One region of the Bradyrhizobium sp. USDA 4354 genome, then DNA from elsewhere that is predicted to be linked to it. Evidence: riboswitches for the same ligand, from Rfam matches in the RefSeq annotation. Region 1 holds a riboswitch; the other holds the start of a gene.

Evidence for each region. Region 1 has a riboswitch for S-adenosylmethionine ahead of ACVIIV_RS05335 (O-succinylhomoserine sulfhydrylase). Riboswitches for the same ligand answer to the same signal wherever they lie in the genome.
Region 2: linked by a shared signal. The riboswitch ahead of metX (homoserine O-acetyltransferase MetX) and the one ahead of ACVIIV_RS05335 (O-succinylhomoserine sulfhydrylase) in region 1 are both predicted to bind S-adenosylmethionine.

What each region holds. Positions count from the first base shown of each region.
Region 1 covers NZ_JBSSDC010000001.1:1,105,035-1,120,170, reverse strand. The annotation lists gene argF (ornithine carbamoyltransferase) at 1-721, shown strand, start outside; gene ACVIIV_RS05360 (Hsp33 family molecular chaperone) at 930-1,937, shown strand; gene apaG (Co2+/Mg2+ efflux protein ApaG) at 2,070-2,462, opposite strand; gene ACVIIV_RS05350 (OpgC domain-containing protein) at 2,674-3,930, shown strand; gene ACVIIV_RS05345 (SGNH/GDSL hydrolase family protein) at 3,930-4,709, shown strand; gene ACVIIV_RS05340 (SGNH/GDSL hydrolase family protein) at 4,722-5,714, shown strand; gene ACVIIV_RS05335 (O-succinylhomoserine sulfhydrylase) at 5,791-6,978, opposite strand; SAM riboswitch at 7,054-7,133, opposite strand; gene ACVIIV_RS05330 (2'-deoxycytidine 5'-triphosphate deaminase) at 7,215-8,351, shown strand; gene ACVIIV_RS05325 (IS4 family transposase) at 8,400-9,659, opposite strand; gene ACVIIV_RS05320 (PAS domain-containing protein) at 9,953-10,366, shown strand; partial or broken gene ACVIIV_RS05315 (hypothetical protein) at 10,471-11,524, shown strand; gene ACVIIV_RS05310 (MATE family efflux transporter) at 11,691-13,133, shown strand; gene ACVIIV_RS05305 (hypothetical protein) at 13,130-13,612, opposite strand; gene ACVIIV_RS05300 (SRPBCC family protein) at 13,726-14,127, opposite strand; gene ACVIIV_RS05295 (VOC family protein) at 14,393-14,752, opposite strand; gene ACVIIV_RS05290 (helix-turn-helix transcriptional regulator) at 14,809-15,136, opposite strand, start outside.
Region 2 covers NZ_JBSSDC010000001.1:2,421,433-2,436,568, forward strand. The annotation lists gene ACVIIV_RS11330 (response regulator) at 87-473, opposite strand; gene ACVIIV_RS11335 (MJ0042-type zinc finger domain-containing protein) at 512-1,390, opposite strand; gene ftsE (cell division ATP-binding protein FtsE) at 1,583-2,242, shown strand; gene ACVIIV_RS11345 (cell division protein FtsX) at 2,235-3,203, shown strand; gene ACVIIV_RS11350 (YdcF family protein) at 3,528-4,232, shown strand; gene ACVIIV_RS11355 (lysophospholipid acyltransferase family protein) at 4,255-5,028, shown strand; gene ACVIIV_RS11360 (gamma-glutamylcyclotransferase) at 5,125-5,736, opposite strand; gene ACVIIV_RS11365 (DUF2125 domain-containing protein) at 5,847-7,031, shown strand; gene ACVIIV_RS11370 (prephenate/arogenate dehydrogenase family protein) at 7,142-8,077, opposite strand; gene hisC (histidinol-phosphate transaminase) at 8,074-9,171, opposite strand; gene ACVIIV_RS11380 (chorismate mutase) at 9,205-10,053, opposite strand; SAM riboswitch at 10,275-10,354, shown strand; gene metX (homoserine O-acetyltransferase MetX) at 10,449-11,651, shown strand; gene metW (methionine biosynthesis protein MetW) at 11,654-12,316, shown strand; gene ACVIIV_RS11395 (alpha/beta fold hydrolase) at 12,433-13,293, opposite strand; gene ACVIIV_RS11400 (TIGR02594 family protein) at 13,507-14,166, shown strand; gene ACVIIV_RS11405 (MOSC domain-containing protein) at 14,290-15,078, opposite strand.

The sequences.
Region 1 (15,136 bases):
ACTCGGCGGCGAGGCGATCATGCTCACCGGCGCCGAGATGCAGCTCGGCCGTGGCGAGACCATCGCCGATACTGCGCGCGTGCTGTCGCGCTATGTCGACGCCATCATGATCCGCATCCTCAATCACGATGCGTTGCTGGAGCTTGCGGCCAACGCCACCGTGCCTGTCATCAACGGCCTGACGCGACGCTCGCATCCCTGCCAGGTGATGGCCGACCTCATGACCTATGAGGAGCACCGCGGCCCGATCGAGGGCAAGACGGTGGCCTGGACCGGCGACGACAACAACGTGCTGGCGTCGTGGGCGCATGCCGCCGAGCGCTTCAAGTTCCAGCTCAACGTCGCAACGCCTCCAGAGCTCGCGCCGAAAAAGGCCATGCGCGACTGGATCAAGACGTCAGGCGCGCCTATCGTGCTCGGCACCGATCCGGAAGCCGCCGTGCGCGGCGCCGATTGCGTCGTCACCGATACCTGGGTGTCGATGGGCGACAAGGAGGGTGAGCACCGCCACAACGTGCTCAAGCCCTACCAAGTCAATGCCAAGCTGATGTCGCTGGCCAAGCCCGGCGCGCTGTTCATGCACTGCCTGCCCGCCCATCGCGGCGAGGAGGTCACGGATGAAGTGATCGACGGCCCGCAATCGGTCGTGTTCGACGAGGCCGAAAACCGTCTGCACGCGCAGAAAGGCATTCTGGCCTGGTGTTTTGACGCGGTGAAATAACGCGGCGCGTCTGTTGGCGCTCTTGTCGCCCCACACGCCGATGTCGTCCGGGAACGAGCCTCACACACAGGTGTCGTCCCGGACAAGCTCCGCTTCGCTGCGCTTGTCCGGGACGACATCGAATTTGAGGTGGCTTCGTACAGCTCCACGCGCATTCCGGAACACACACCCCTTCCATTCCCCGCCCTTCGACCCCAGATAACGCCCCATGGTTTCTCAATCTCCTGACATGAAAACCGGGCCAGAAGGCCCGGTTCGCGCACCATCAGCGGTTCCGATCGACGACGCCGTGCTGCCTTATGAGGTCGACGCGCTCGACGTGCGCGGGCGCCTGATGCGGCTTGGTCCGGCGCTGGACGACATTCTCACCAAGCACGATTATCCGGCGCCGGTCGGCAAGCTGCTTGGCGAGGCCATCGTGCTGGCGACGCTGCTCGGCTCGGCGCTGAAATTCGAGGGCCGCTTCATTCTTCAGGCCCAGACCGACGGCCCGGTGTCGTTCCTGGTGGTCGATTACAAGGCGCCGGATGGTCTGCGCGCCTATGCCCGCTTTGATGCCTCGCGCTTGGGCACGGCGAAGGATTCCGGCACGCTGCTCGGCCGCGGTCATCTCGCCATGACAATCGACCAGGGCCCGGACATGAGCCGCTACCAGGGCTTGGTCGCGCTCGACGGTGGCAGCCTGGAAGACGCCGCCCACGAATATTTCCTGCGCTCCGAGCAGATCCCGACCAAGGTGCGCCTCGCGGTCGGCGAGGAGTGGCGCTCAAGCGACGGCGGCAAGCATCGCTGGCGCGCCGGCGGCATGCTGATGCAGTTTCTGCCCAAGGCGCCGGAGCGCGCTCGGCGGGCCGATCTGCATCCCGGCGATGCGCCCGAGGGCACCGAGGTGCACAGCATCGCCGAAGATGACGCCTGGGTCGAGGCGCGCTCGCTGATCGAAACCGTCGAAGACGTCGAACTGATCGATCCCGAGCTCTCGGGCGAGCGGCTGCTGTTCCGCCTCTTCCACGAGCGCGGCGTGCGCGTGTTCAACCCGCAGGTTATCGAGGCGCAGTGCTCCTGCTCGCGCGATGCGGTCGCCTCGATGCTCAAGAGCTTCTCGCCCGACGACCGCGTCGCGATGGTCAAGGACGACAAGGTCGTCGTCACCTGCGAGTTCTGCTCATCGGTGTACCAGTTCACGCCACACGAGGCGGGCGCGGAGAACGCGTAGGTTCTGCATTCTCCGTCATTGCGAACGGAGCGAAGCAATCCAGCCTCTTTCCGCAGAGGGACTCTGGATTGCTTCGCTCCGCTCGCAATGACGATGTTGATGCAGCTGCGTGCCACACCCTACGGCACCGCCCTAATTCAACACCCGCTTGTTGTCCGGGCTGTCGAGCGAGAATGTCGGCACGTCGATCTCGAAGCGTTCGCCGGTTTCGCTGACCATCTGATAGCGGCCGGTCATGAAGCCTGAGGCGGTCGAGAGCGGCACACCTGAGGTGTATTCGAAGCGCTCGCCGGGGGCCAGGATCGGCTGCTCGCCGACCACACCCTCGCCCTTCACCTCCTGCTGGCGGCCGGAGGCATCGGTGATGATCCAGTGCCGCGTCTTGAGCTGCACGGTCTCTTCGCCCGAATTGGTGATGACGATGGTGTAGGACCAGAAATAGCGCGAGCGGTCGGCCGACGACTGCTCCGGAACAAAATTCGGCTCGACGGTCACTTCGATCTGGCGGGTCACGGCGCGGTACATGGCTGCCATCATAGCGAAATCTGCCCCGGGAACCAAACGCCGCGGACGGCTTGGGCGACATCGTCCCGCCAGAATTCGAGGGGAAGGACACCCCCAAGAAGGACACTCCCAAGGGAGGCACCCTTATGTGATCTGGCCGCTTTGCGAGACGACAGCCGGACCATTACACTCCTTCAACGTCGCGATTTGCGGAAGGGTTTTTAGGCCCCCGATGACCATTGCCGACCAAGTGACGGGACCGACGATCGCGGGAACCGCGGGGGCCATGCCCGCAGGGACCAAGCCGCGCACGGCTGCGCCGGCCATCACGCTGCCCGCCATCGGCGAGCGCGAGCTCCGGCTCGATCTGTTCCGCGGGCTCGCGCTATGGCTGATCTTCATCGATCATCTGCCACCGAGTCTGCTGACCTGGTTCACCATCCGCAATTACGGCTTCAGCGACGCCACCGAGATCTTCATCTTCATCTCCGGCTACACCGCCGCCTTCGTCTATGGCCGGGCGATGCTGGAGAACGGCGTCCTCATCGCCACCGCGCGCATCCTGCGCCGGGTCTGGCAGATCTACGTCGCCCACGTCTTCCTGTTCACGATCTTCCTCGCCGAGATCTCCTATGTGGCGACCAGGTTCGAGAACCCGCTCTACACCGAAGAGATGGGTATCATGGACTTCCTCAAGCAGCCCGACGTCACCATCGTGCAGGCGCTGCTCCTGCGTTTCCGTCCGGTCAACATGGACGTGCTCCCGCTCTACATCGTGCTGATGCTGGCGCTGCCCTTGATCCTGTGGTCGATGAAATGGCGGCCCGACGTCACGCTCGGCCTCTCGGTCGTGCTCTATGCGGTGACCTGGGAGTACGATCTTTATCTGTCGGCCTATCCGAACGGCTTCTGGGCCTTCAATCCCTTTGCCTGGCAATTGCTGTTCGTGTTCGGTGCATGGTGTGCGCTCGGAGGTGCGCGCCGCATGTCGCGTATTCTATCGTCACGCGTCACGATGTGGATGGCGATCGCCTATCTCGTCGCGTCGTTTTACGTGACACTGACCTGGTACGTGCCGCAGCTCTCCCAGTTCATGCCAAAGCTGATCGAGCAATGGATGTATCCGATCAACAAGACCGATCTCGACGTGCTGCGCTTCACGCATTTCCTGGCGCTGGCCGCGCTCACCGTGCGCTTCCTGCCGAAGGACTGGCCGGGCCTGAAATCGCCCTGGCTGCGGCCGCTGATCCTGTGCGGCCAGCATTCCCTCGAGATCTTCTGTCTCGGCGTCTTCCTGGCCTTTGCCGGCCACTTCATCCTGGCCGAAGTCTCCGGTGGCGCAGCCATGCATGCGCTGACTAGTCTCTCCGGAGTCCTGATCATGTGGGGCGTGGCCTGGGTCATTTCGTGGTACAAGCGCGTGGCTGACAAGAGCGGTGCGAAAACCAAGAACGCCGTCGGCAACGCCGATCTGGCGGGAGGGGGCTGATGAAGGCGAAGGTTCTCCTGAGCCTGGTCCTGCTATGCGGTGGCCTCGCCGCGCCTGTGGCGCGTGCGGGCGATGCCGCGCCTGCTGATTCTCCAGCGCCCGCGGCCTGCGAATTGCCGTCCTATCTGCTGGCCACCGAAAGCCCGCTGCCCAAGGTCGCCGCTGCCGTCAAGGCCGGCAAGCCGCTCGACATCCTGGTCATCGGCAGCCGCTCGACCACGATTCCGTCTTCGGAGAACAGCTCGTACCCCGCGCGGATGGAGGCGATCCTCAAGGAGAAGCTGCCGCCGTCGGAGGTGGTGCATGTCTCCGTAGAAATACAGAGCAAGAGAACGGCAGAGGAGACCGCCGCCACTTTCGTTAAGCTGATGGAAGCAAAAACGCCTACCTTGGTGATCTGGCAGACCGGGACCGTGGATGCCATCCGAGCCATCGATCCCGACGACTTTCGCAGCGCCGTCACCGAAGGCGTTGTTGCATTGCAAAATGCGGGAGCTGACGTCGTCTTGATGAACTTGCAGTACAGTCCCCGCACCGAAACCATGATTTCGGCCCAACCTTTTCTCGATAATATGCGCGTGGTCGCGCAGGAGCACGACATCCCGCTGTTCGATCGCTTCGCGATCATGCGGCAGTGGAATGATCAGGGTCAGTTCGACCTGTTCAGCCCGTCCCGAGGGCCCGAACTGGCGAAGCAGGTCCATGATTGCCTTGGCCGGGCGTTGGCACAGTTCGTGATCGACGCAGCCCATCTGGAGCCGGCCCAGCAGCAAAATTGAGGTCTAGCGTTAATGAGTTCTCTCCGCCCTTTTTGCCTGACGACATGGCTGGCCGCGCCTGCAGCCGCAGCGCTGTTGTTGCTGGCGCCGGCCCCGCATTCGCATGCCCAGGCTCCAGCCGTTCAGGCCGCACCCGCTCCCGCGCAGTCGGCTGATCCCGCGTCCGCTTCGCCCTCCCAGGCCACCGTCGCCGCGACCTCGCCCGAGCAGCGCGGCATCACGGCGCGTGCCATCGACAAGGTGAAGCAGGCCGCCAAGTCCGCCAGCGACATCTTCAACCGTGTGCCCTGCCTGCCCCCGAAGGGCAGCTCGAAGGCAATGGGCTCGCTGCCGCATGTTGCGGGCAAGCTAGTTGCCGGCCAGCCCGTCGTCATCGTCGCGTTCGGCTCGTCGTCGACGCAGGGATTCGGCGCGAGCTCGCCGGAGTTCAATTACCCCAATCGCCTCGCCGCGCAGCTGCGCCGGCAGTATCCGACCGCCGACATCACCGTCATCAATGCCGGCGTCGGCGGCGAGGATGCCCCCGAGATGATGAAGCGCCTCCAGACGCAGGTGATCGACCTGCATCCGGATCTCGTGATCTGGCAGGTCGGTACCAACGCCGTGCTGCGCAATCTCGATCCCGGCGACACGGTCAAGCTGGTGGAGGACGGCATCAGCCGCATACAGGCCGCGGGCGGCGCCGACATCGTGCTGGTCGATCCGCAATATTCGCCGGCCGTGAACCAGCGCGCCGAAAGCGCCGGCAAGATGGTGAAGCTGCTCGGCAAGGTCGCCGAGCTCCGTCACGTCGGCATCTTCCCGCGCTTCGAGGTGATGCGCGACTGGCACGAGAAGCAGGCCATTCCCGTCGAGGGCTTCGTCATCGCCGACGGCCTGCACATGAACGATTGGGGTTACGCCTGCTTCGCCCAGCTGCTCGGCGACGACATCATCCGTTCGGTCGGCCAGATCAAGCTGGGTGTGAACGTGCCCGCGGATGTGAGGACGTATCGGCCGATGTAGAGGCGAATAGGGAATGGCGAGCAGCGAATAGATCGATCTATTCGCCACTCACTATTCGCCATTCGCCATTCGCTCCTCATGCCTTCTCCAGCGCCGCGGTGAGATCCTCGATCAGATCGTCCGCATGCTCGAGCCCGGCGGAGAAGCGGATGAAGCCTTCGCTGATGCCGAGCGCGACGCGGTCTTCCGGCTTCAAGCGTTGATGCGTCGTCGTCGCCGGATGCGTGACGAGGCTCTTGGCGTCGCCGAGATTGTTCGAGATCTTCGCAAGCTTCAGCTCGTTGAGCACGCGGAACGCTGCCGCCTTGCCGCCCTTGACCTCGAAGCCGACCAGCGTCGAGCCGCCGCGCATCTGCTTCTTCACCAGCGCCGCCTGCGGATGATCGGCGCGGCCGGGATACACCAGCCGCGAGATCTTCGGATGGCTCGCCAGCGCTTCGGCGATGCGCGCCGCGGTGTCGGTCTGCGCGCGCACGCGCACGCCGAGCGTCTCCAGGCCCTTGAGCAGGACCCAGGCGTTGAACGGCGAGATCGAGGGGCCGGTCTGGCGCATGAAATTGTGGATGTGCTCGGCGATGAAGGCTTCCGAGGACAGGATGATGCCGCCGAGGCACCGGCCCTGGCCGTCGATATGCTTGGTCGCGGAGTAGACGACGACGTCGGCGCCCAGCGCGAGCGGGCTCTGCCAAATCGGCGTTGCGAACACGTTGTCGACGACGAGCCGCGCGCCGCCCTTGTGCGCGATCTCGGCGATGCCGGGAATGTCGAGCACGTCGAGGGTCGGATTGGTCGGGCTTTCCAGGAAGAACGTCTTGGTGTTGGGCTTAAGTGCCCGCTGCCACTGGTCGAGATCGAGGCCGTCGACCAGTGTCGTCTCGATGCCATAGCGCGGCAACAGGTCCTGGATGACGTAGAGGCACGAGCCGAACAGGGCGCGGGAGGCCACGACGTGATCGCCCGCCTTGAGCGGCGCTAGGATCGCGGTCGTCACCGCCGCCATGCCGGTTGCCGCCGAGCGCGCGGCCTCGGCGCCTTCGAGCTCGATCATGCGGCGCTCGAACATCGCAATCGTGGGATTGGAGTAGCGCGAATAGATGAAGCCGGGGTCCTCGCCCTTGAACCGCGCCTCGCACTCCTCCGCGCTGTTGTAGACGTAGCCCTGCGTCAGGAACAGCGCCTCCGACGTCTCGCCATATTGCGAGCGCAGGGTCCCGGCATGGACCAGGCGGGTTTCAGGACGGTAATTGGCAGGCGACTTCGACATAGAACCCTCCGACATGACCATCGACGCGCAAATGGTCACAAAAAAAACCGGCCTGGATATCTCCACGGGCCGGGATCACAGAGGTCCCCGGCCTGTTTAGCGAGTTATTTAACGTGGCTGCAAGCCGGCCGGCTCAAATCACCACGGGATAAGTGATGCTCATATTCCGCAATCCCCTTTCCGTCAAGGCGTCCATCGGCTAGCCGTAAATGGCTGGTATTTCCCCGCATTTCGGGATGCGTTTGACCCCTGATGAGGACCCCCGGTTGACGTTCACGGTCGCCGCCGACGCCAATGGTATCCTGCCCGACCGCATGATCGCGGCGATGGCGGAAGAAGGTCTCATCCTGCCCGAATATGACTTCGTCGAGAGCCAGATCCAGCCGGCAAGCCTCGATTTGCGCCTCGGCGACATCGCCTATCGCGTCCGTGCCAGTTTCCTGCCCGGTCCCGGCGCCACGGTCGCCGAGCGCATCGACGAATTGAAGCTGCACGAGTTCAGCCTCGCCGACGGGGCGGTGCTGGAGACCAACTGCGTCTACATCGTGCCGCTGCTGGAGAGCCTGGCGCTGCCGCCGAAGATCGTCGCAGCCGCAAATCCGAAAAGCTCGACCGGCCGGCTCGACGTCTTCACGCGCGTCATCGCCGACGGCACCCGCCGCTTCGACATGATCGGCGCCGGCTATCATGGCCCGCTCTATGCCGAGATCAGCCCGAAGACGTTTCCGGTGCTGGTGCGCGAGGGCTCGCGCCTGAGTCAGGTGCGCTTCCGCACCGGCGATGCCATCCTCAACGCCGACGAGCTCGATGCGCTGCACGCCGCCGAGCGCCTCGTCGACATCGACGATGCAGACCTCTCCGGCGGCGTCGCCGTCTCCGTCGATCTCTCCGGCGAGAAGGCGAATGGCTTCGTCGGCTACCGCGCCAAGCGCCATACCGGCGTCGTCGACGTCGACCGCCGCTCCGGCTATGCGGTGGAGGATTTCTGGGAGCCGATCTCGGCCCGTCCCGACGGCAGCCTGATCCTCGATCCCGGTGAGTTCTACATCCTCGCGTCCAAGGAAGCCGTGCAGGTGCCGCCCGATTACGCCGCGGAGATGGTGCCGTTCGACCCCTTGGTCGGCGAATTCCGCGTGCACTATGCCGGCTTCTTCGATCCCGGCTTCGGCTATGCCGGCGCCGGCGGGCTAGGATCGCGCGCGGTTCTGGAGGTGCGCTCGCGCGAAGTGCCGTTCATCCTCGAGCACGGCCAGATCGTCGGCCGCCTCGTCTACGAGAAGATGCTGGCCCGCCCCGATGCGATGTACGGCCAGCGCATCGGCTCCAACTACCAGGCGCAGGGCCTCAAGCTATCGAAGCATTTTCGGGTGTAGCAGCACACTCTTCTATTATTGTCATGCCCCGGCTTGACCCTAGTTGATTCACACATCGCGAGCGATTCTCCAGCCGCTGAGCATGGCCCTGAGGGCCAATAGGCCCTGGAGGATCGTGATGGGGCCTGGTTTGCTGTAGTATCCTGTCCAGCCGCCGAGGCGCGCGCATACCCACGTTGCGTAGGCAAGCGAACCCGAGGGGTGCGGATTCTTTTGCCGATCGGTTTTGCCTTCAAGGGTTCGGCAAACGGCCTCCAAAGCCGGACGATCCTTAGGATCAAGCATATCGTCGAGCGGTCGGTTTGCTGCACCGTCGCGCTCTCGTACCATTTGCAGGACCTGGATCGCTGCGATCAGCGTTGCCGCGGTCAAGTTCTCGAATGGGCCGCCGTCGACCACACATACGGCTTCGATGTTGAAGCCCTTGGTCTTCATGAGACGGAACAGTTGCTCGATAGTCCAGCGCTGGCGATACAGGTGCGTGATCTGCTGCGCAGACGCCAGTGTTGTCACTTGGTGTGTCGTCAGTAGTCGCCAATGCACCGGCGGGACGTTTGCCGGAGGATCGACCTCACGCGCCTCCACCAGCGTGAGCGTGACCTCCTTCGGCAGTTTGGCCTCTTCACCTGGGCATTTGCGTCTTGGCCACAGCAGGCTGATCTGCCGCGTTCGCAATGCCAATACGGCTTTACGTGCCATCTGGCCCGGCTTGGCCGATACGTCGATAACTTCCCGGCCAAGTTCTGGCACGTCATCGAGGCAGTTGTAGAGCGTGCCACCATCCTTCAGAGCTCGATCGTAATTGGCCCTGATCAGCAGTTCAGTCTCGACAGGTCGGCAGGCAAACTCCTCGTAAATGTCACCCTCGCGGTCGGCAACTACCGTCACACATTCCGCCCCATGAGCTGCCAACTCTGCCGCCGTGAGGGTGGCGTCGAGCCAGCGACGGCTCTCCTTATCCGCAAATGCCCGCACGGCCCGCCGGCGCTTTTTGCCGCCGACATGTTTGAGGAACGTCGCATCGACAAGCCCGAGCAATGCCCCGTCATCGGCATCTACGGCGACCATCGCGTGAAGGTTCAAACTGTCGAGCTTGCCATCGTCTCGCAGGGTCGTGGTGTCCTGGATCGCCAGAACATGGCGACCTCTGACCAGCCCTGCGGTCCGCAACCGGGCCGTGGTCACCATCTCCTCCGGGGTCACCCGCCGATTGCGAAGGAAACGCGTGATGCGGATCTCGCCAGCTCGATCCCCGCCAACCCGCCGAACACTGATCCCAGACTGACCGACGCTGATAAGGCGGGCCAACAAACGGGCACCCCTTTTTCCAGGCGCCGGTCTCCAAACCGTCCCAATCCGCCTTCCATCACTCGCTCCATCGGCACAACGCTCCGATGGATTCAGACTTCAGACGATCTGGCAAGACGCCGCCGGCCCCGAGATGTGTGAATATGCTAGGGCTTGACCGGGGCATCCAGTACGCTGCGGCCTCTCGATCTAGTCACTGCCGCCTCGGGGTACTGGATGACCCGGTAAAGTCGGGCGATGACACCGAATGTGTGCCAGGATGTGCAAAATCCAGCGATATGCGAGGTCTCGTCATGACCGATCCATCCCAGCTCGACGCAAACATCATCGAAGACGTCGCGGACGCACTGATCTATTCCGATCGCTCCGGCACGATCACGCGCTGGAATCGCGCATCGGCCGCGCTGTTCGGCTTCACCGCCGATGAAGCGCTCGGCCAGAATCTCGACCTGATCATTCCCGAGCATCTCCGCGCCGCGCACTGGAAAGGCTTCGAGGCTGCGCTCGCGAGCGGGACGATGAAGCTTGCGGGGAAGCCGACGCTGACTCGCGCGCTGCACAAGAGCGGACGCAAGCTCTACATCGAGATGACCTTCGCGCTCGTGCGTGACACTGACGGCGCAGTGCAGGGGTCGGTGGCGATGGCACGCGACGTCACCGAACGTGTCGAGCGCGAGCGCGCTGCCAGGCTTGCGCAAAATTCGTGATGCGGAATTGACGGGCCGCTGTGCAGGGCGCCCTGCATGAGCATCAGGTTGCCTGTCACCAAGGGCGGTGACACACTCGATCGCAACAATGATCGGGAGTGAACATGAGCACGTCAGCCGACACCGCGCAGGAAGCCCAATGGAAGCGCTGGCGCGCGGTCGCCGACCTCTATCACGCCTATTTCACCGGGCTCATCCTCACCGTGGTCACGCGGCGCGGCACGGCGGATGCCGCGGAGTTCGTGTTCCGCGTGTTCCGCCCGCCAGCAGCAGGAGCGCTTCCTGCCTGGTTTGCAAAAGCTCGGGCTCAGTCATCTGCCGCCGGCAGTGGCGGCCGCGCAATATCATTATCTGTCCAATTGGATCGGCGGCGTGCATGTCGAATACATGTATGAGAGCGACACCAAGGCCTGGATCCGCTATCCGCCGCCGCGCTGGATCTGGAAGGGCACCGCGATCTGCGGCGTGCCGGGCGAGGTCTCCCGCGCGATGCTGCGCGGCTGGCACGCCAACAATGGCGTTGCGCTCGGCGATCTCAGGCTCGGCTTCGTCTGCACCAAGCAGAGCGTCGACGGCCAGGATGGGCTCGAAGGCTATTACCATCAATACGACCATCCGCTCGAGCTGGATCGGCGGCTCGTCTTCGCGCGGCATCTGGAGGCGCCGCTGTTCGACGCGAAGACCGCTCCGGCACTGCCGGTCGCGAGCTGGCCAAAACCGCGGCTCGAAAAAGCCTATCGCAACTATGCGATGGAATATGTCCGCACCGCCACGCCCGTGATGGTTCAGCTGTTCGGCCCCGAGGACGCCGGCTATCTGCTGCATCTCACCGGCAAGCTGATCGGGATGCAGTATTTCGACGAGGTTGCAGCGGCGCTGTCGATGACCCGCGGCGGCGCGAGTGAGTTCGCATCGTTCCTGAGCGCGTTGTTCGTCGCACAGGATGATGCGGCCGAGATGACGCAATCCGAAAGCGCGTTCGAACTACGCCAGCTGAGCTGGAAACTGATGGACGACGTCGCTGACTATCACCCCACCTGCACCAAGATGCTGGAAGGATTGCTCGAAGGTCTCGCTGCCGGATGTGGTCGGCATATCGGCGTGCACCTGCGCCCGACGGCAGGCGGTCGCCTGCCGCTGGTATGGGCGATCGGGTAATTCCACTCATTGAAATGCGCTGCCGCAGGGCACGCCTGCACCCGGCGCAGGAGGAATCGGCGCGCACCGTGCTAACAAGCCCCAGCCGCGCCCTGCGCGCGAATAGATTGATTGGCACACCTGTTCATTGCCGCGCCGCAAATGGCGCTCGTGCCCGGGAGACGACATGTCCGACATCGCCGAGATCCCGGTCGATGAACACGAGCGTCCGCTGCCGCCGCCTCCGCGGCCGGTCAAGAGCGCGCTGACCGACGGGCCGATCCTGCGCACGCTGCTCTCGCTCGCCTGGCCGAACGTGATCGGCTTGTCGGCCGGCATCTGCGTGGTGATCGCCGAGACCTCTTATGTCGGGCGACTCGGCGTCGAGGCACTGGCCGCGATGGCGCTGGTGTTTCCGACAGTGATCCTGACCATGACCATGTCCGGCGGTGCCATGGGCGGCGCGGTGGCGTCCGCCATCGCGCGTGCCCTCGGTGCCGGCGACCGCGAGCGGGCCGGCACGCTTGCCAGGCATGCGTTGCTGATCGGCATCGGCTTCGGTCTGGTCTTCATGCTGGGCATGCTGATCTTCGGGCCCAGGGTGCTCGAAATGCTTGGCGGCCGCGGCGATGTGCTGACGCATGCGATCGCCTACACGCAGGTGTTCTTCGGCGGCGCCGTACTGCCCTGGCTGCTCAACACCATGGCGGGCGTGTTGCGCGGCACCGGCAACATGAAGCTGCCGTCGTTCCTGATCCTCAACTCCGCGGCCTGGCAGATCGTGCTCGGCGGCACGCTCGGCCTCGGGTTCGGACCGGTGCCGCAGCTCGGCATGCGCGGCGTCGCCGCTGGCGCGCTGATCGCCTATTCCATGAACATCTGCATCATGGGCTGGTACCTGTTCTCCGGCCGCGCGCGCATCGCACTGAGGCTTCGGGGCTTGCGCATCCAATGGGCGATGTTCTTCGACATCCTCAAGGTCGGCGCCATCGCCTGCTTCTCGCCGCTGCAATCGGTGCTGACGATCTCGATCTTCACCCACATGCTGGCGAAGTTCGGCACCGCGATCCTCGCCGGCTACGGCATCGGCGCGCGGCTCGAATTCCTGCTGACCTCGATCGCGTTCTCGTTCGGCATTGCCTGCGTGCCAATGGTCGGGATGGCGATCGGCGCGGGCCGCATCGCGCGGGCCCGGCGCATCGCCTGGATCGCCAGTGCCGCCGCCTTCGTGGCAGTCGGCGCGCCGGCATGCCTCGTTGCGATCTTCCCCGATCTCTGGGTCAACATCTTCACCGACAGCGTCGCCGTGCGCGCGGCGAGCCATCAATATCTCTCGACGGTCGGGCCGTTCTACGCCTTCTTCGGTCTTGCAACGACGATGTATTTCTCCTCGCAAGGCGCGGCCAAGGTGGTCGGGCCGGTGCTGGCGCAGACCGCGCGGCTGATCTACATCGCGGCCGTCGGCTGGTGGCTGTCGACGCACGGCGCCACCGCACAGAGCTTCTTCTGGCTGGCCGCGAGCTCGATGGTCGTGCTCGGCGTGCTGTCGTGCTCCAGCGTGGTGTTGACACGCTGGGGGCCGCGCAAGACGAAGGCTGCGATCGGGCCGGCGCTTTCAGCTGCCGACTAGCGGTGCTTGTGGCGACGATGGCCGCCACCGCCGCCGGTATTGGCGAGCCGCATCAGCTGCGGGATCATCGCCATCATGTCGCCGCCACTTGTGCCGCCGAGCATGCCCATGATGTCGCCGCCGCCCATGCCGCCGATCCCGACCGGCATATAGCCGCCGCCCATCGGCGTGTAACCGCCGTAGCTCGGCGCACCGAATCCGCCGCCGAGATTGCCACCGCCGAGGCCGCCACCCATCATGCCGCCGCCGTTCTCCATCATGCGGCTCATCATCGGGCCCATGGTCTGCATCAGCATGGCGAAGCGGCGCTTGCCCATCTTGGCCTTCATCATCTCCAGCATCGGCGCCATCTGGGTCATCATGTCCTCGCCGCCGGCACCGCCGCCGCCGAGGAGCTGCGCCTTTGCCGGCACGCTCGAGATCGAAAACAGCAGCAGCACGGCGGCCGCCTGACAGATCACCTTGTCCGCACCTCTCATGACATGCTCCTCGCGTGCGCGGCGCCGCCGGGAGAGCGGAGCCAACCGGACGCCCGCGAGAATGGTTACGGCTGGCGAGGGTAGAGCTCTGTGAGAAAACGCACAGTGGGTGATCAGGCCGCCGCCGACGGAAACGCCTTGTGCATGGCGACCACGGCCTCCTTGGTTTGCCCCTGCACGTAAGGCGCGAGCTCGTTCGGCAGCATGTCGATGATCCAGACGAGGCGACATCTCGTCTCGCCATCGGCAATGACCTGCACCGAGGCGCTGTAGTGCTTCAGCCGCTCGTTGTTGATCGCATAGACGAGGCGCTGCCGCGCATCGTCGCAATCGACCAGCACCTCGCGCGCGACCGAGCCGTTGGCGAAGGTGACGATGCGCGCATCGCCGTCGAGCGTGCACGCCGTGACGAAGCCCGGCACCAGCCGCTGATGCAGCGCGCCGAAATCGCGAACCGCGTCCCAGACGTCGTGCGCGGGGGCGGGGAGGGAGATGTCGTTGTGGATGGAGGCCATGGGGGTTTCCTTGGTTTCGATAGGTCGACGCCATAAACACCGTCATTGCGAGCGAAGCGAAGCAATCCAGTGATGTTTCCGCGGAGACAGTCTGGATTGCTTCGTCGCAAGAGCTCCTCGCAATGACGGAGCGAGTGGCTAGCTCGTAGGGTGGGCAAAGGCGCGCACTTCGCGCGCCGTGCCCACCATTGATCGACACCGTCTCACGCGATGGTGGGCACGCTACGCTTTGCCCACCCTACGAGTGCTCGTGCGCGGCGGCGGCTCACGGACAAACCGCCTCGACATTGTTGCCGTCAGGATCGATCAGGAACGCCGCGTAATAGGTCGGGCTGTAATCCCTGCGCGGGCCGGCGCCGCCATTATCGCGGCCGCCGTTCTTCAGCCCTTCGGTATGGAACGCCTTGACCGCGTCGTGATTCTTGGCGCGAAACGCGATATGTGCACCATCCGCCTTCCGGCCCTTGTTCTGGTGCAGCCATAGCGCCGGCTCGCCCTTCGGCCCGAAACCGGCATAGCCGTCGCCGCTCGAGCACAGGACATAGCCGAGCGGCGCCAGCACTGCGGTGTAGAAGCGTGTCGCGGCGTCGAGGTCGGCAATGCGCAATCCGATGTGGTCGTACATGTTCGTCTCCATTGCAGAAGCGTGCCGCGAATGGCACGCGCCGGAGACGACCCTAGTCAGTTGAGGGCAAGCTGCTCTTGGAGAATCTTGCGCATGCCCTTCGAGGCCTGGCGGAACTTGGTCGGCGACATGCCGGCGGCGCGATGGAAGGTGCGGACGAAGTTGGAGAGATCGCCGAAGCCGACGTCATAGGCGATGTCGGTGACGGCGATATCATCGTCGGCAAGCCTGCGCGCGGCGTGCCGCAGCCGCGAGCGCACCAGATATTGATGCGGAGTGACGCCGAGCACGCTCGAGAACAGCCGCAGGAAATGAAACGGGCTCAGGCCTGCCTGCTTTGCTGCCTGTTCGAGATCGACTTCTTCATGTGAATTGTCGTCGATC
Region 2 (15,136 bases), 1.3 Mb from region 1:
GTGCTTGAATCGAGAAGCCGCGGAGTACTGGATGCCCCCGTGCGCAATTGCGCACTAGGCGGGGCATGACAGCGGCAAGTGTGTGGCTATCGCCGCCGCTGACCCTTCCTCGCCGCCAGCGCATCGGCTACCGCCGTGCGGATGTCCGCGACCGAGAAAGGCTTGGTCACGACGTCATACACCAGCGCATTCAGGTTGGAGGCGCGCTCACGCTGGTCGGCAAAGCCGGTCATCAGCAAGATGGTCAGATCAGGGAAATCGCGCGCGGCGGAGAGCGCCAGCGCGATGCCGTCCATGACCGGCATCTGGATGTCGGTGAGCAACAGGTCGAAGGCGCCGTCCTCGCGGGTCAGGATCTCCAGCGCCTCGGCGCCGTCCTGGGCGGTGACGGTCTCGTGGCCGTCCATGGCGATGGCGCGCGCCACCAGCGTGCGCATCGAATCCTCGTCGTCGGCGATCAAGATTTTCGGCATGAGACCAACCTTGGGATCAACCTCCGCTGCGGGGTCGATTATACGCTGCCGCCGGCGATGTCGCGCCGGTTGAAGAAACGAACGTCGATATTGCGGCCCTCCGGCGGCGGCGAGGCCAGGCGCGAGCGGAAGAAGGCGCGCTCGCCGGGCCGCAGCACGGTCTGTTCCAGCACCGTATTCCAGGCGTAGATCTCCGCGCCCTGCGCGTCACGTACGGCAAAGCGCAGCCTGGGGATGTCGAGCGGCTTCTTGCCCTCGCCGACGATCACACCTTCGATCACCAGCACCTGCTTACCGTCCACGGTCTCGCTGGAGAGCTTGACGTCCTTGAAGGCGAGGCCCCGCAGGTTCACCTCGACCCCGACCATCTTGTAGAACGCCGCGGTCTGCGGCAGCAGCCGCACCACGTCGCCGCGCCAGATCACCAGTGCCAGCACCAGCGCGCCCATCGCGGCGCAGGCCGTCGGCAGGCCAAAACAGGATTTGCGCGGAGCCGTGGTGGCGACCGGACGGCTCACCCGCGCGCCGCGGCGGCGGAACAGGCCGCGGAACCAGGATTGGTGCTGTGCGCCGGCGGCCTCCTCCTCGGCCTGCCGGGCCGCCGCTGACCATTCGTCCTCGGTTTCGCGGGCCTCCTCATCCGGCCAGTCGCTGGCGATCGAGGGGCTGTCGACGACGGGCGCCTCAGTGGTGCCGTTGTCCTTGGCATAGGAGTTCCATTGCTCGGCGAGATCGGACTGGTCGTCGGCTCGGCTGGCTGCGGCCATGGCCGGAACGGAGGCCTCCTCGATGGCATCCTCGGCATGGGCGATCCAGGTCTCCTTGCAGCGGGAGCAGCGGACCGCCCGTCCGTTCGCCCCAAGGCTCGCGAGCTTGATGGCGTAGGATGTCATACAATGGGGGCAGACGATATGCATGGACGAGCCTTGATGCATGAACGAAGGTCTTGGACTGGTCTTGACGATGCCACGGTCGCGGAGAACCGGGCGTCCTTTACGCTACAGGGCGACCGTTAACGAACCGGAAACCATAACGGCGGCAAAACCCGTTGATCGCGCATGGCGGAACGTCGCAGTGCGACCCGCGCCCCCTCTCGAACGGAGCTGAGCTTGGTTCGGTTCGAAAATGTCGGATTGCGTTACGGTCTGGGGCCGGAGATCCTGCGCGATCTCAGCTTCCAGATCCCGGCGCATTCCTTCCAGTTTCTCACCGGACCGTCCGGTGCCGGCAAGACCTCCCTGTTGCGCCTGTTGTTCCTGTCGCATCGGCCGACGCGGGGCCTCGTCAATCTGTTCGGCCACGACATCTCGCAGCTCAGCAAGGACGAGATCGCGGACCTGCGCAAGCGCATCGGCATCGTGCTCCAGGATTTCCGCCTGCTCGACCACATGACGACCTATGAGAACGTCGCGCTGCCGTTCCGCGTCATGGGCCGCAGCGAGTCGAGCTACCGCAAGGAGGTGATCGACCTGTTGCGCTGGGTCGGCCTCGGCGATCGCATGGACGCGCTGCCGCCGATCCTGTCGGGCGGCGAGAAGCAGCGCGCGGCGATCGCGCGCGCCGTGATCTCGCGGCCGCAACTGCTGCTCGCGGACGAGCCGACCGGCAGCGTCGATCCGACGCTCGGCCGCCGCCTGCTGCGGCTCTTCATCGAGCTCAACAAATCAGGCACCGCCGTGATCATCGCCACCCACGACATCGGCCTGATGGACCAGTACGAGGCGCGACGCCTGGTGCTGCACCAGGGGCGGTTGCACGTCTATGAGTAGGACCGACGAGCGCGGCGTGCTGGTCGACCTCGGACAGGAGCGTCCGCAGCTTCCGGCGAAGGCGCGCAACATGTCTCCGATCGTGCCGCGCGCCTCGATCCACGGCAGAGCGCTGGTCGCCGTGGTCGCCATCATGACCTTTCTCGCCTCGATGGCCACGGGCACGGTGCTGCTGGTGAGCGCCTCCGCCGCCGAATGGCAGTCGGACGTCGCGAGCGAAATCACCATCCAGGTTCGTCCGCAGACCGGCCGTGATCTCGAGCGCGATACCGCAGCCGTGACGGAGGCGATGCGCGCGCAAGCCGGCATCGTCGAGGTCAAGCCGTTCACCAGGGAGGAGAGCGGCAAGCTGCTCGAGCCCTGGCTCGGCACCGGCCTGTCGATGGACGATCTGCCGGTGCCGCGCATGATCATCGCGCGCGTGCAGCCGGGCACGCCGCTCGATCTCGGCGCCTTGCGCGCGCGCGTGACGCAGGTCGCGCCGGGCGCCAGCGTCGACGATCACCGCGCCTGGATCGAGCGCATGCGCTTGATGACGAACGCCACCGTGCTGGCCGGCCTCGGCATCCTCGCGCTCGTCATCATCGCCACGATCATCTCGGTTTCGTTCGCGACCCGCGGCGCCATGGCGGCGAACCGTCCGATCGTCGAGGTCCTGCATTTCGTCGGCGCCGGCGACCGCTACATCGCCAATCACTTCCTGCGTCATTTCCTCAGGCTGGGCCTGGAGGGCGGCGTGATCGGCGGGAGCGCCGCCATGCTGGTGTTCGGCTTCTCCGAGTCCATCGCAGGCTGGTTTTCCGGTACCCCCGTTGGCGACCAGTTCGCCGCGCTGCTCGGCACCTTCTCGCTGCGGCCGTCCGGCTACATCGTTCTCGCGGTCCAGGCCGTGCTGATCGGCGCCATCACGGCGGTCGCCTCACGTCAGACGCTGTTCGCGACATTGAATGATGTTGATTGAGCTCTTTTCTTTCCTTCTCCCCTTGCGGGAGAAGGTGGCATAGGAGGCCTTCGGCCTCCGTTCTTGAGAACGCCGAAGCGAAGCTTCGGCTATGGCGCCGGATGAGGGGTTGCTTCCGCAATTTCGCTGCAAGAGATTTGCGCGCGGAGAGAACCCCTCACCCGTCTCGCCGCTGTCGCGGCGAGCCACCCTCTCCCACAAGGGGAGAGGGTGGCTCGACTTTGCGACCTGACAGTTTCGTAGCGTTGATAAGCCTTTCAAACCGGACTCCACTTCGCCTCAAAACGTCATAAAATCATTCAGGGAAGGGATCACCGACATCGCATGACCGCGCCGACCGACGATCGATCGCCGAAACTGCCGCGCGGCTGGCTGCGCGCGACAATCGTGTCGATCATCGCGCTTGCCTTCGTCGGCGCGGCGGCGGGCTTCATTGCGTTCCTGGCGCAATTGCGCGGGGCCGAGAAGGTGCCCGATCGCAAGGCGGACGGCATCGTGGTCCTCACCGGCGGCTCCTCGCGGGTCTCGGATGCGATGGAGCTGCTCGCTGCCGGCTACGGCAGGCGGCTCCTGATCTCCGGCGTGCATCCGACCTCGACGGCGAGCGACATCTCCCGCACCTTGCCGGAGAACCAGTCCTTCATGACCTGCTGCGTCGATCTCGACCGCACCGCGCTCTCGACCCGCGGCAACGCGGCCGAGGCGCGGCGCTGGGCCGAGGGGCGCCGGTTCAAATCGCTGATCGTGGTCACCTCCAACTATCACATGCCGCGCGCGCTGGTGGAATTCTCGCATGCGATGCCACAGACGACGCTGATCCCGTTCGCGGTGGTCGGCGACAAATGGCGCGAGGAGCCGTGGTGGACCTCGGGCTCGACGCTGCGGCTGCTCCTGTCGGAATATGTCAAGTATATCGCGGCCGAGCTCAGGGTCCGGCTGGAGGATTTCGGGATTGACCTTTGGCCCGAGATGTCGGAGCAGCCTGCGGGTCAGCAGCCGAAGCGGCCCGCCACCGCACAGGCCAATTGATCTGCAATTGATCGGACCGTCGATGTTCCTGATTTTCCTGCGCTCGCTCGTGTTCAACGTGCTGTTCTATGCCGTGCTGGTGTGCCTTGCGATCGTGGCGCTGCCGACCTTCGCCTTGCCGCCGCGCGCGATGCTGACGGTGGGGGAATGGTGGGCCAAGGCAACGCTGGTCCTGATGCGCGTGGTCTGCAACATCAAGGTGGAATTCCGCGGCGTCGAGAACATCCCGCAAGGACCGCTGCTGATCGTGGCGAAGCATCAGTCGTTCTGGGAAACGTTCGTGCTACCGGGTTTCTTCAATCGGCCGATTTTCATCCTCAAGCGTCAGCTCATGCAGATCCCGGTGTTCGGTCAATTCCTGGTCAAGACCGGGATGATCGCGATCGATCGCAATGCCGGTGTGAAGGCGCTGCTCGACATGACGCGGCGGGCGCGCGAGGCGGTGCGCAGCGGCCGTCAGCTCGTCATCTTTCCGGAAGGCACGCGCCGTGCTCCCGGCGCGCCGCCCAACTACAAGACCGGCTTTGCACAGATCTATTCGTCCTGCGGCGTGCCGTGCCTGCCGATCGCGCTCAACTCCGGCCTGTTCTGGCCGCGCCGCACCTTCATGCGCTATCCCGGCACGCTGGTGGTGGAGTTTCTCGAACCGTTGCCGGCGGGTCTGCCGAAGGACGAGTTTCTCTCCCGCGTGCAAACGGTCATCGAAGACGCGACCGGGCGCCTCGTCGAAGCGGGGCGGACAGAGCAGGAGCAGTTGATCGGCAGCGCGCCAAGCTACGCGCCGACCGGCGGCTAAAGCATGATCCGCAAAAGACGAAGCGGTTTTCCGGAAAGATCATGCGTGGACAACAACCTAAACCGCGATGGCAATTCGTCCAAATCTTATCGCGCTTTAGCGGCTTTCGCTGTCTTCGCCCGGAGCCGGTGCGTGCAGCGAATGGGCATCACCATGCAGCATCAATGCAAGCTGATGCAGCTGCGTGTCGCGAAAACCTTCGGCCTCGATGGCCTTCACAGTTGCCGTCACGTAGTCGCGGTTGGCGCCGGACTGGCCGTGGCCCTGGATGACATGGCGGTGCTGCTCGGCGAGCGACAGCCGGCCGGCATATTGCGCATGGCCGCGATCGACGACATAGGCGAGCGCGGAGACGCGCTGGCGCGCATCGTTCTCCAGCCACACCGAGCGCATCACCTCGCGATAGACCGACGTGACCTGCTCGCGTGCGCGCAAATAGGCGACGACGTCGGCCCGGTTCTTATCGGCGACGCGGAAGGCGATGCCACGGCAGGCGCCGCCACGATCGAGGCCGAGCACCAGGCCGGGCTTTTCCGGCGTGCCGCGATGCACGAAGGAATAGACACAGAGCGCGCGATGCTCGCCGACCAGCCGCGCCGGGACGCGTTCCTCGAATTCGAAGCCCGGCCGCCACATCAGCGAGCCGTAGCCGAACACCCAGAGGTCGCCCTTGGCAGTGGTGACGGAGGGGAGGGAGATTTCGGACATTTCGGGAACGGCTACCAGAACCGCGGGCCCAGGCGAAGTGAATTCTCCGCCTTTCGTCGCAGACGGGCCTCGCTTACATTTGCCAGAATCTGGGGTCAAAGGATCGCCGCATGTCCAATATGACCGTTGCCCCAGGCCGCCGCTCCCGTTGGGGCCTTTTCATCGCCCCCGTCCTCGTCCTGATCCTCGCCGTCGCCTGGAGCTGCTTCTGGTTCTACGCCGCGTCGCAGGCCGAAATCGTCGCAGACGCCTGGCGGGCGCAGGAAGCCAAGTCCGGTCGAATCTATGATTGCGCCAAGCGCTCGATCGCGGGCTTCCCATTCCGCTTCGAGGTCCAGTGCTCCGGCGCCAGCGTCGCCCTGGTCTCGCAGAACGCGAGCAAGACGCCGTTCACGGCAAAGCTCGACAACATCCTGGTCTTGGCCCAGGTTTACGATCCCAAGCGCGTCATCGCCGAATTCTCTGCGCCGGCGACGCTGACCGATGGTGTCACGCAAAACACCTTTGTGGTGAACTGGAGCAAGGGCCGCGCCAGCGTGGCTGGCCTGCCGGCCGTACCGGACCGTGCTTCCATCGTGTTCGACGGTCCCAGCCTCAACCGTCTCGACGGCAGCGTGCAGGTGCCGCTTGCGCGCGCCAAGCAGGTCGAGCTGCACGGTCGCCTCGCCGACGGATCGCCGTCCGATCATCCCGTGATCGAGACCGTGCTCCATGTCGCGCAGGGCAGCATCCAGGGCGTGCATCCGCTGCTCGCCGAGCCGTTCGAGGCGGACACCCGCGCCAAGATCACCGGCCTCTCCGACCTCACGCCAAAGCCTTGGCCGCAGCGCTTCCGCGAGATCCAGGCTGCCGGCGGTCACATCGAGATCGTCCAGTCGCGCATCCAGCAGGGCGAGATGATCGCGGTTGCGGCCGGCACGCTCGGCCTCTCGGCCTCTGGCCGACTCGACGGCGAATTGCAGATGACGGTGACCGGCCTCGAGCGCGTGATCCCGGCGCTCGGCATCGAGAAGCTGTTGGAGGAGGGGGTGCCGCAGGCAACGCTCGACCGCGTCGCGCCCGGCGTGAAGTCGCAGGACCTCAACAATTTGTTCGGCGCGCTCGACCGCGCCGTGCCCGGCCTCGGCAAGGTCATCAAGCAGAACGCCAACGCCGGCGTTGCCGCCGGCATCAATTCGATCGGCACCGAGAGCACGCTGGAAGGCAAGAAGGCGAGAAGCTTCCCGCTGAAATTCGTCGACGGCGCCGTGCTGCTCGGCCCGGTCAAGGTCGGCGAGATTCCGCCGCTGTATTGATTCCCCCGTCATTGCGAGCGAAGCGAAGCAATCCAGACTTTCTCCGGAGAAACAGTCTGGATTGCTTCGTCGCTTCGCTCCTCGCAATGACGGAGGAGAGACGGGCGGAGCTACGGCTTCTTCAGCGCCGCATGCGGCCGGCCGAAATCGGGCGCGGCCGAATCCTGGCCGATCTCGACGATGCCGCGGCGGATGGCGCGGGTGCGGGTGAAGTGGTCGAACAGCGCATCGCCGTCGCCGCGGCGGATCGCGCGGGTGAGCTTGGCGAGATCTTCGGTGAAGGTGCCGAGCATTTCCAGCACGGCCTCCTTGTTGGCGAGAAAGACGTCGCGCCACATCGTCGGGTCGGACGCCGCGATGCGGGTGAAATCGCGAAAACCGCCGGCGGAGAATTTGATCACCTCCGATTCCGTCACCTGCGCCAGCTCGTCGGCGGTGCCGACGATGGTGTAGGCGATCAGATGCGGCAGATGGCTGGTGATCGCAAGCACGAGATCATGATGATCCGGCGTCATGACCTCGACCTTGGCCCCCATCGCCGCCCAGAAGGCGCGCAAGTGAGCGACGGCCTCGGTGTCGGTGCCCTCCGGCGGTGTGAGAATGCACCAGCGGTTGATGAAGAGCTCAGCGAAGCCGGAATCCGGACCCGAATGCTCGGTGCCCGCGACCGGGTGTGCGGGCACGAAATGGACGCCCTGGGGCAGATGCGGCGCCATGTCCCGGACCACCGCGCCCTTGACCGAGCCGACGTCAGACACGATCGCGCCCGGCTTCAGATGGCTGGCGATCTCCTGCGCGACCGGCCCGCAGGCACCGACGGGAATGCAGAGGATGACGAGATCGGCGTCCTTCACCGCCTCCGCATTGGTGGCCACGACCTGATCGACGATGCCGAGCTCGGCGACCCGCGCGCGCGTCTTCTCCGAGCGCGCGGTGGTGACGATCTCGCCGGCTAAGCCCTGGAGCTTCGCAGCGCGCGCGATCGAGCCGCCGATCAGGCCGAAGCCGATCAGCGCGACGCGCTGGAAGTGCGCGGTCGTGCTCATTTGCCGCCCATGAAGTCGCGCAAGCCCTCGACCACGAGGCGGTTGGCCTCCTCAGTGCCGATGGTCATGCGCAGCGCATGCGGCAGGCCGTAGTTCTTTAAGCCGCGCAGCACGAGGCCCCGCTTGGTCAGGAACGCGTCGGCGTCATCAGCGGTCCTGCCCTTGTCGGTCGGGAAGTGGATCAGCACGAAATTGGCGACGCTCGGCGTCACCTTCAGCCCGAGCTTGCCGATCTCCTCGGTGAGCCAGTTGCGCCAGGTCTCGGTGAACTGCTTCGACATCGCCTGGTGCGCGGTGTCCTCGATCGCGGCGACCGCGGCATACATCGCCGGCGTCGATACGTTGAAGGGACCGCGGATGCGGTTGACCGCGTCGATGATGTGCTCGGGCCCGAACATCCAGCCGATGCGCAGTGCCGCAAGGCCATGGATCTTGGAAAAGGTGTGCGTCACCACCGTGTTCTCGGTGGTGGCGACGAGCTCGATTCCCATCTCGTAGTCGTTGCGCGAGACGTAGTCGCAATAGGCGGCATCCAGCACCAGCAGCACGTGCGAGGGCAGGCCGGCGCGCAGCCGCTTGACCTCGTCGAATGGCAGATAGGTGCCAGTCGGGTTGTTCGGGTTGGCGAGCCAGACCAGCTTTGTCTTCGGCGTCACGGCCTTCAGGATGGCGTCGACATCAGCGGTGAGGTTGGTCTCCTGCGCGACGACGTTCCTGGCGCCGACCGCCATGGTCGCGATCGGGTAGACCAGGAAGCCGTGCGTGGTGGAGATCGCCTCGTCGCCCTGGCTGAGATAGGTATGGGCGAGCAGGTTGAGGATCTCGTCCGAGCCGGCGCCGCAGATGATGCGATTGGGATCGAGCCCGAAGGAGCGGCCGATCGCCTCGCGCAGCACCCGCGAGGTGCCTTCCGGATAGTCCTCCAGATGATCCGCCACGCGCTTGAACGCCTCGATCGCCTTGGGCGAGGGCCCGAACGGCGTCTCGTTGGCCGAGAGCTTGAACACCTTGCGGCCCGGCTCCGGCACCGGGCTCTTGCCGGGGGTATAGGGCGCAATATCGAGAATGCCGGGATTCGGCACGGGGCGGGACATCTTGGACTCCGGATAGGCTGGGCTGCTCGCGATTTACGATCTCGCCCCGGTCGGGGGCACCGTATAGCGCGTTGCGTGGCTGCCGACGAGGGCCGCGGAGCGGACCGAGGCCCCCGCCTCGATCAGGGCAGCCCTGATCTTGTCGATTCTGGTCGCGCCGGTGACCGAGACCAGCAGGGCCGCGCCGTCAAAGGCGGTGTCAGGCACCGCCACGATCTCGGCGAGCGGCGACAGCGCGCGCGCGACCTCGGCATTCCACCCGGATACGCGGACGCTGAAGGTCTCGACCTCCGTCACCAAAGCGCTGTCGGCGACCCGCGAAATCGCGAACACCGGCAGTGCCGCCGGATGGTCGGCGCGCTCGATGAAGGGCATCCGCGCGATGATCTTCGGCGCGCCATCCGCCTCCAGCTCCAGCCACCACGGCGTGCGGCTCGACGTCGCCGAGACCAGCGCCAGGTCGCCCTTGGATTTCGCCACCGCCTCGACCGCCGCCTGCGCGCTGAAATGGGCGACGTAAGGCACCGTGAAGCCAAAATGGAAGCGCGCGGAATCGCGCATCGCCGGCTCGCTCACCGAGATGTCGGCATGCACGGAGAACGGCGCCTGCACATAGGTGAAGGTCGAGATGATGACGCGCCAGATGCTCTCGACCGTGTCGAGCGGCAGGATGCCGCGATGACGCTGCACGATCTCGCGCATCATGGAAGCCTCGCGCGCAGGCCGGAACGCCGAGCCGACCTCCTGGGTCTGCTTCACCTGGATCAGGCGGTCGATGATGTCGCCGCGCTGCATCAGCAGGCGATGCATGCCCTCGTCGATCGCGTCGATCTCCTTGCGCAGTTCCTGGAGCGATGGTGGCGCGGGCGGACGTTGGGTCATGTCTGACTTGATTGTTGAAGCGCTTGGGCTGTTGAAGGACGTTCCGGTGCGGATCGGCAGGACAATTGGTAAGGCCGTCACCGCTGCGATCAATGTCCTGATTAGGCAGTCGGGGCGGCGAAAGCAAAGAGAAATGACGGCCCTTTCCGCGGGCAGCGCGGGAGGCGAATTGGCCCGATCCGGGCCGCGACTTGACGAAAACCGCCCAAGACGGTAGCTTTTGCCTGTTCCGTGGTCATTTGAGCCGGCCGGCTTGCAGCCACGTTAAAAAATTCGCTAAACAGGCCGGGGACGCTTCCGATCCCGGCCGAACCTATCGTTCAGGCCGGGTTTTTCATGGCCTGATGTCAGCGGCGCGGTCGAGCAGCCAGTCGCAAACGAGGTCGATGTCCGAGATGGGTAGCGTCAAGTCGATACCGAGTCCTGCGATCAGCGCCGACGAACGGTCGCACGAGGTGGATCATCCAAGCTCGCCGGTCGCGCATTTCGGCGCCGAGCAGCCGCTGCGGCTCGATTGCGGCGTCGATCTCTCCCCGTTCCAGATCGCCTACCAGACCTATGGCGAGCTCAACGCCGATCGCTCCAACGCCGTGCTGATCTGCCATGCGCTGACCGGCGACCAGCATGTCGCCAATGTGCATCCCGTCACCGGCAAGCCCGGCTGGTGGGAGACGCTGGTCGGCCCCGGCCGTCCCATCGATCCCAAGCACTACTTCATCATCTGCTCCAACGTGATCGGCGGCTGCATGGGCTCGACCGGGCCGGCATCGATCAATCCCGCCACCGGCAAGGTCTGGGGCCTGGATTTCCCCGTCATCACCATCCCGGACATGGTGCGCGCGCAGGCGATGCTGATCGACCGGCTCGGCATCGACACGCTGTTTGCCGTCGTCGGCGGCTCGATGGGCGGCATGCAGGTGCTGCAATGGACCGCGGCCTATCCTGCCCGCGTGTTCTCTGCGCTCGCGATCGCCTGCGCGACGCGGCACTCGGCGCAGAACATCGCCTTCCACGAGCTCGGCCGCCAGGCCGTGATGGCCGATCCCGACTGGCACGGTGGCGGCTATGCCGATCGCGGCATCCATCCGCATCGCGGGCTCGCGGTGGCGCGGATGGCGGCGCACATCACCTATCTCTCGGATGCGGCGCTGCATCGCAAGTTCGGCCGCCGCATGCAGGACCGCGAGCTGCCGACCTTCTCGTTCGACGCGGATTTTCAGGTCGAATCCTATCTGCGTTACCAGGGCTCGTCCTTCGTCGAGCGCTTCGACGCCAACTCCTATCTCTATCTGACCCGCGCGATGGACTATTTCGATATCGCTGCCGACCATGGCGGCGTGCTGGCGAAGGCGTTCGCGGGAATCAAGACCCGCTTCTGCGTGGTCTCCTTCACCAGCGACTGGCTGTTCCCGACTTCGGAATCGCGCGCGCTGGTGCACGCGCTGAACGCATCGAGCGCACGGGTGTCCTTTGCCGAGATCGAGACCGATCGCGGTCACGATGCCTTCCTGCTCGACGTGCCCGAATTCTTCGACATCTCCCGCGCGTTCCTGCAATCGGCAGGCAAGGCGCGCGGGCTCACCCTTGAGGACCGCTAGCGATGTCTGCCCAGGAAGTGCTGCCCCTGAACGGCGTTGCGACCGGGCCGTCGGGTCGGTTTCGCGCCGATCATCTGCTGGTGGCCGAGATGGTCAAGCCGGGCTCGAAAGTGCTCGACGTCGGCTGCGGCGAGGGTGATCTGCTTCAGCTGCTGGAGACCCGCGGCATCGACGGCCGCGGCATCGAGCTGTCGCGCGAGGGCGTCAACCGCTGCGTCGCCAAGGGGCTTGCGGTGGTGCAGGGCGATGCCGACACCGATCTCGTCAACTATCCCGACGATGCCTTCGACTACGTGATCCTGTCGCAGACGCTGCAGGCGACGCGGCAGCCGAGGGTCGTGCTGGAGAACCTGCTGCGCATCGGCCGCCGCGCCATCGTGTCGTTCCCGAATTTCGGCTTCTGGAAGATGCGGCTCCAGCTCCTGATCGGCGGCCACATGCCGCGCACGGAGAATCTGCCGGCGACCTGGTACGACACCGCCAACATCCATTTCTGCACCATCAAGGATTTCGTGCAGCTCTGTGACGAGATCAACGTCAAGATGGAGCGCTCGGTCGCGCTCGATCTCTACGGCCGTCCCGTGCCGCTGAACCTGCCCTGGTGGGTGTGGAACATGTTCGGCGAGCAGGCGGTGTTCTTGCTGAGCCGCGGCGGGGGGAAGTAGTTCCTCCGTCATTGCGAGGAGCTCTTGCGACGAAGCAATCCAGACTGTCCCCGCGGAGGGATCCTGGATTGCTTCGCTACGCTCGCAATGACGGAGTGTGTGGTGATTGCGTCGCCTTAATGCGCCAGCGACCGCGGATCCCGCACCGGCCATCGCCCCGCTTCCACCAGCGTCACGAACCGCTCCACGCTCTCGTTGAACAGCGCGGGCTCTTCCAGGTTGAGCACGTGGCCGGACTTCGGAAACATCGCGAGGCCGGCCGCGGGCAGGTGCTTCTTCAGGAACAGGCTCGGCCCGACGCACGGATCGTCCTCGTCGCCGCAGATGATCAGCGCGGGTGTTGTCACCTTCGCGATCGCGTCCGTCATCGTGTAGATCGAGGGCCGACCGCCCTGGAAGCCGCGCATCGTGTTGGCCGATCCCCTGGCATCGTGCCGCGCCAGCGCGGCGTAGAAATCGGCGTGGCCGCGCGGGTCTTTCACCAGGAACGGAATCCGGCTCGGCGCCTCGCGCGTGACCTTTGCGACTTCAGCGGAGCCGAGCGTATCGAACTGCTCGGCATTGGCGCGGCACTGCTTGCGCCAATTCTCGAGATCTTCGATCTCCGAGCCGGAGCCGACGCCGGCCAGTGTCATCGACAACGCGCGCTGCGGTGCGTTGAGCCCGATCTGAAGCGACGAATAGGCGCCCATCGACAGCCCGACGAGATGCGCGCGCTCGATGCCGAGGTGATCGAGCACGGCAAGCGCATCGGTGTAGAAATGCGTGTAGGTATAGACTTCGCCGTCAGGCACGTCCGACGGCGTATAGCCGCGCGCCGAATAGGTGATGCAGCGATGGCCGCGCGAGAAGTAGCGCATCTGCGGCTCCCAATTGGTGTAGTCGGCCGCGAACTCGTGCAGAAAAATAATCGGCGTTCCCTGGCCCGCCTCTTCGAAATAGATGCGAACGTCGTCCCTGGTCGTGGCGTGGGGCATTAACTGTTTCCCTCTCTTCAAGCCGCGTTTGCAGGATTGCAGTTAACGCAGTTGTCCGCAATGCGGCAGCATCAGGCCAGTCCCGATACAAAATCATCGCAGCCATTCGCCGAGGTGGCGTCTTTTTGTCGCCACATCCGGAAGCTTTACGGCCCGGCGGATGTCGGCCCCCGCACGGGCCGACGGGAAGCGGGGTGTAACGAAGGATGAAGAATGGTTGAGTTGTTTGCGTACCGCCTGTCGCGTCGTGTTGTCGCGCTGGCGCTTTTCTTCGCGGCGGTTGCCGCACTTGTTTCTCCGGCCTCGGCGCGGCCGCATCATCGTCATAGCGCAGAGCGGCACGCTGGCGTGCACCACGCCAGGCATCATCATCACCGCCATCATGCACGCAGCTCGCGCTTCGAGCGCAGCGCGGCGCAGTTGCAGGCGAGCGGTTTCGCCGACACCCAGGCCAGCTACAATCCGAGCGCCGACAGCGGCGGCATGGGCAATAGCAGCATGGCGACGAGCGGCGGATTCAGTGGCGGATCTGGCCTCGTATCCGAGGCGCGGCGCTATCTCGGCGGCAATCCGACCGGGCGCGGCAGCCTGTGGTGCGCGCGCTTCATGAACATGGTGCTCGAGCACACCGGCCATCGTGGCACCGGCTCGGACATGGCGAGCTCGTTCGCACGTTACGGCACGCGCGTCTCCGGTCCGCAGGTCGGCGCCATCGCGGTGATGTCGCGCGGCCGCCGCGGCGGCCATGTCGGCATCATCACCGGCATCGATGCGCAGGGCAATCCGATCATGATCTCCGGCAACAGCGGCAACCGCGTCCGCGAAGCGCCCGTCTCGCGCGGCCGGATCTATGCGTATGTGATGCCGAATTAGGGTTCGTCGCCGTCGTCATTGCGAGCGCAGCGAAGCAATCCAGAATCCCTCAGCGGAGATAGTCTGGATTGCTTCGTCGCAAGGGCTCCTCGCAATGACGGCGTGCGTGGAGACGCCGTTGGCTCAGACCAATCTCGGCTCTTCCACCGCCACTACATCGCCGACGCCGATCTCGCCACCTGCGATCACCTCGGCGTAGATGCCGCAATCCATGTGGCCGAGATGGCGCGAGAGCGTGGGCGGAATTTCGAGATCGCGCTTGGCGGTTTCAGGATCGACATTGGTGGCCGGGCAGCGGACGATGCGCTTGATCACCTTCAGCCGAGCCTGCCCGATCGCAAGCGTCTGGCCGACGAGATCGAGCTCCGACCAGGCCGGCCAGCCCTTGACGTAGAGATTGGCGCGGAAGCGCAGGGGATGCACGGCGACGCCGCCGAGCATGGTCTCGATCGCGCCGACGCTGCCGAGATTGATGATGGAGACGACCTTGCGGGCGACGTCGGAGAAGCTGTGGTCGCGACCGGATAGAACCTTGGGCGGGCCTTTCAACTCGGGCTGGAAGTTTTCGCTGAAATAGGCCTCGATGGCGGCGCGCCCGGCCGCGGTTTCCAGATCGCCGCTGGCGACGATTTGGCCGTCCTTGCGGATGGTCAACAGATTGGTGGCGTCGTCGAACCGGCTGTCGAGCTCAGCTAGCCGCTCATTGCGCGCCAGCATCAGAAACTGAATTTTCGGCTTCCATTCGGGCGCATCAGGGTCGAACCCGCTCGGGCCGTTCTCGATGGCGTAGCGGCGGTCGGCTGGCAGGGTCTGACCGACCCGCAAGGCAGCGCGCGACAGGCGCTCCGGTGTCAGGCCCTTGATCGGGTAGCGGTAGAGGCCGGTGATCTCGGCGGTGTGGCTGGCTGTCATGCCGCTACTTAAGGGATTCGGCCCGCCGCCGCCAAGCCCGCCCACGAGCGCACGAAAT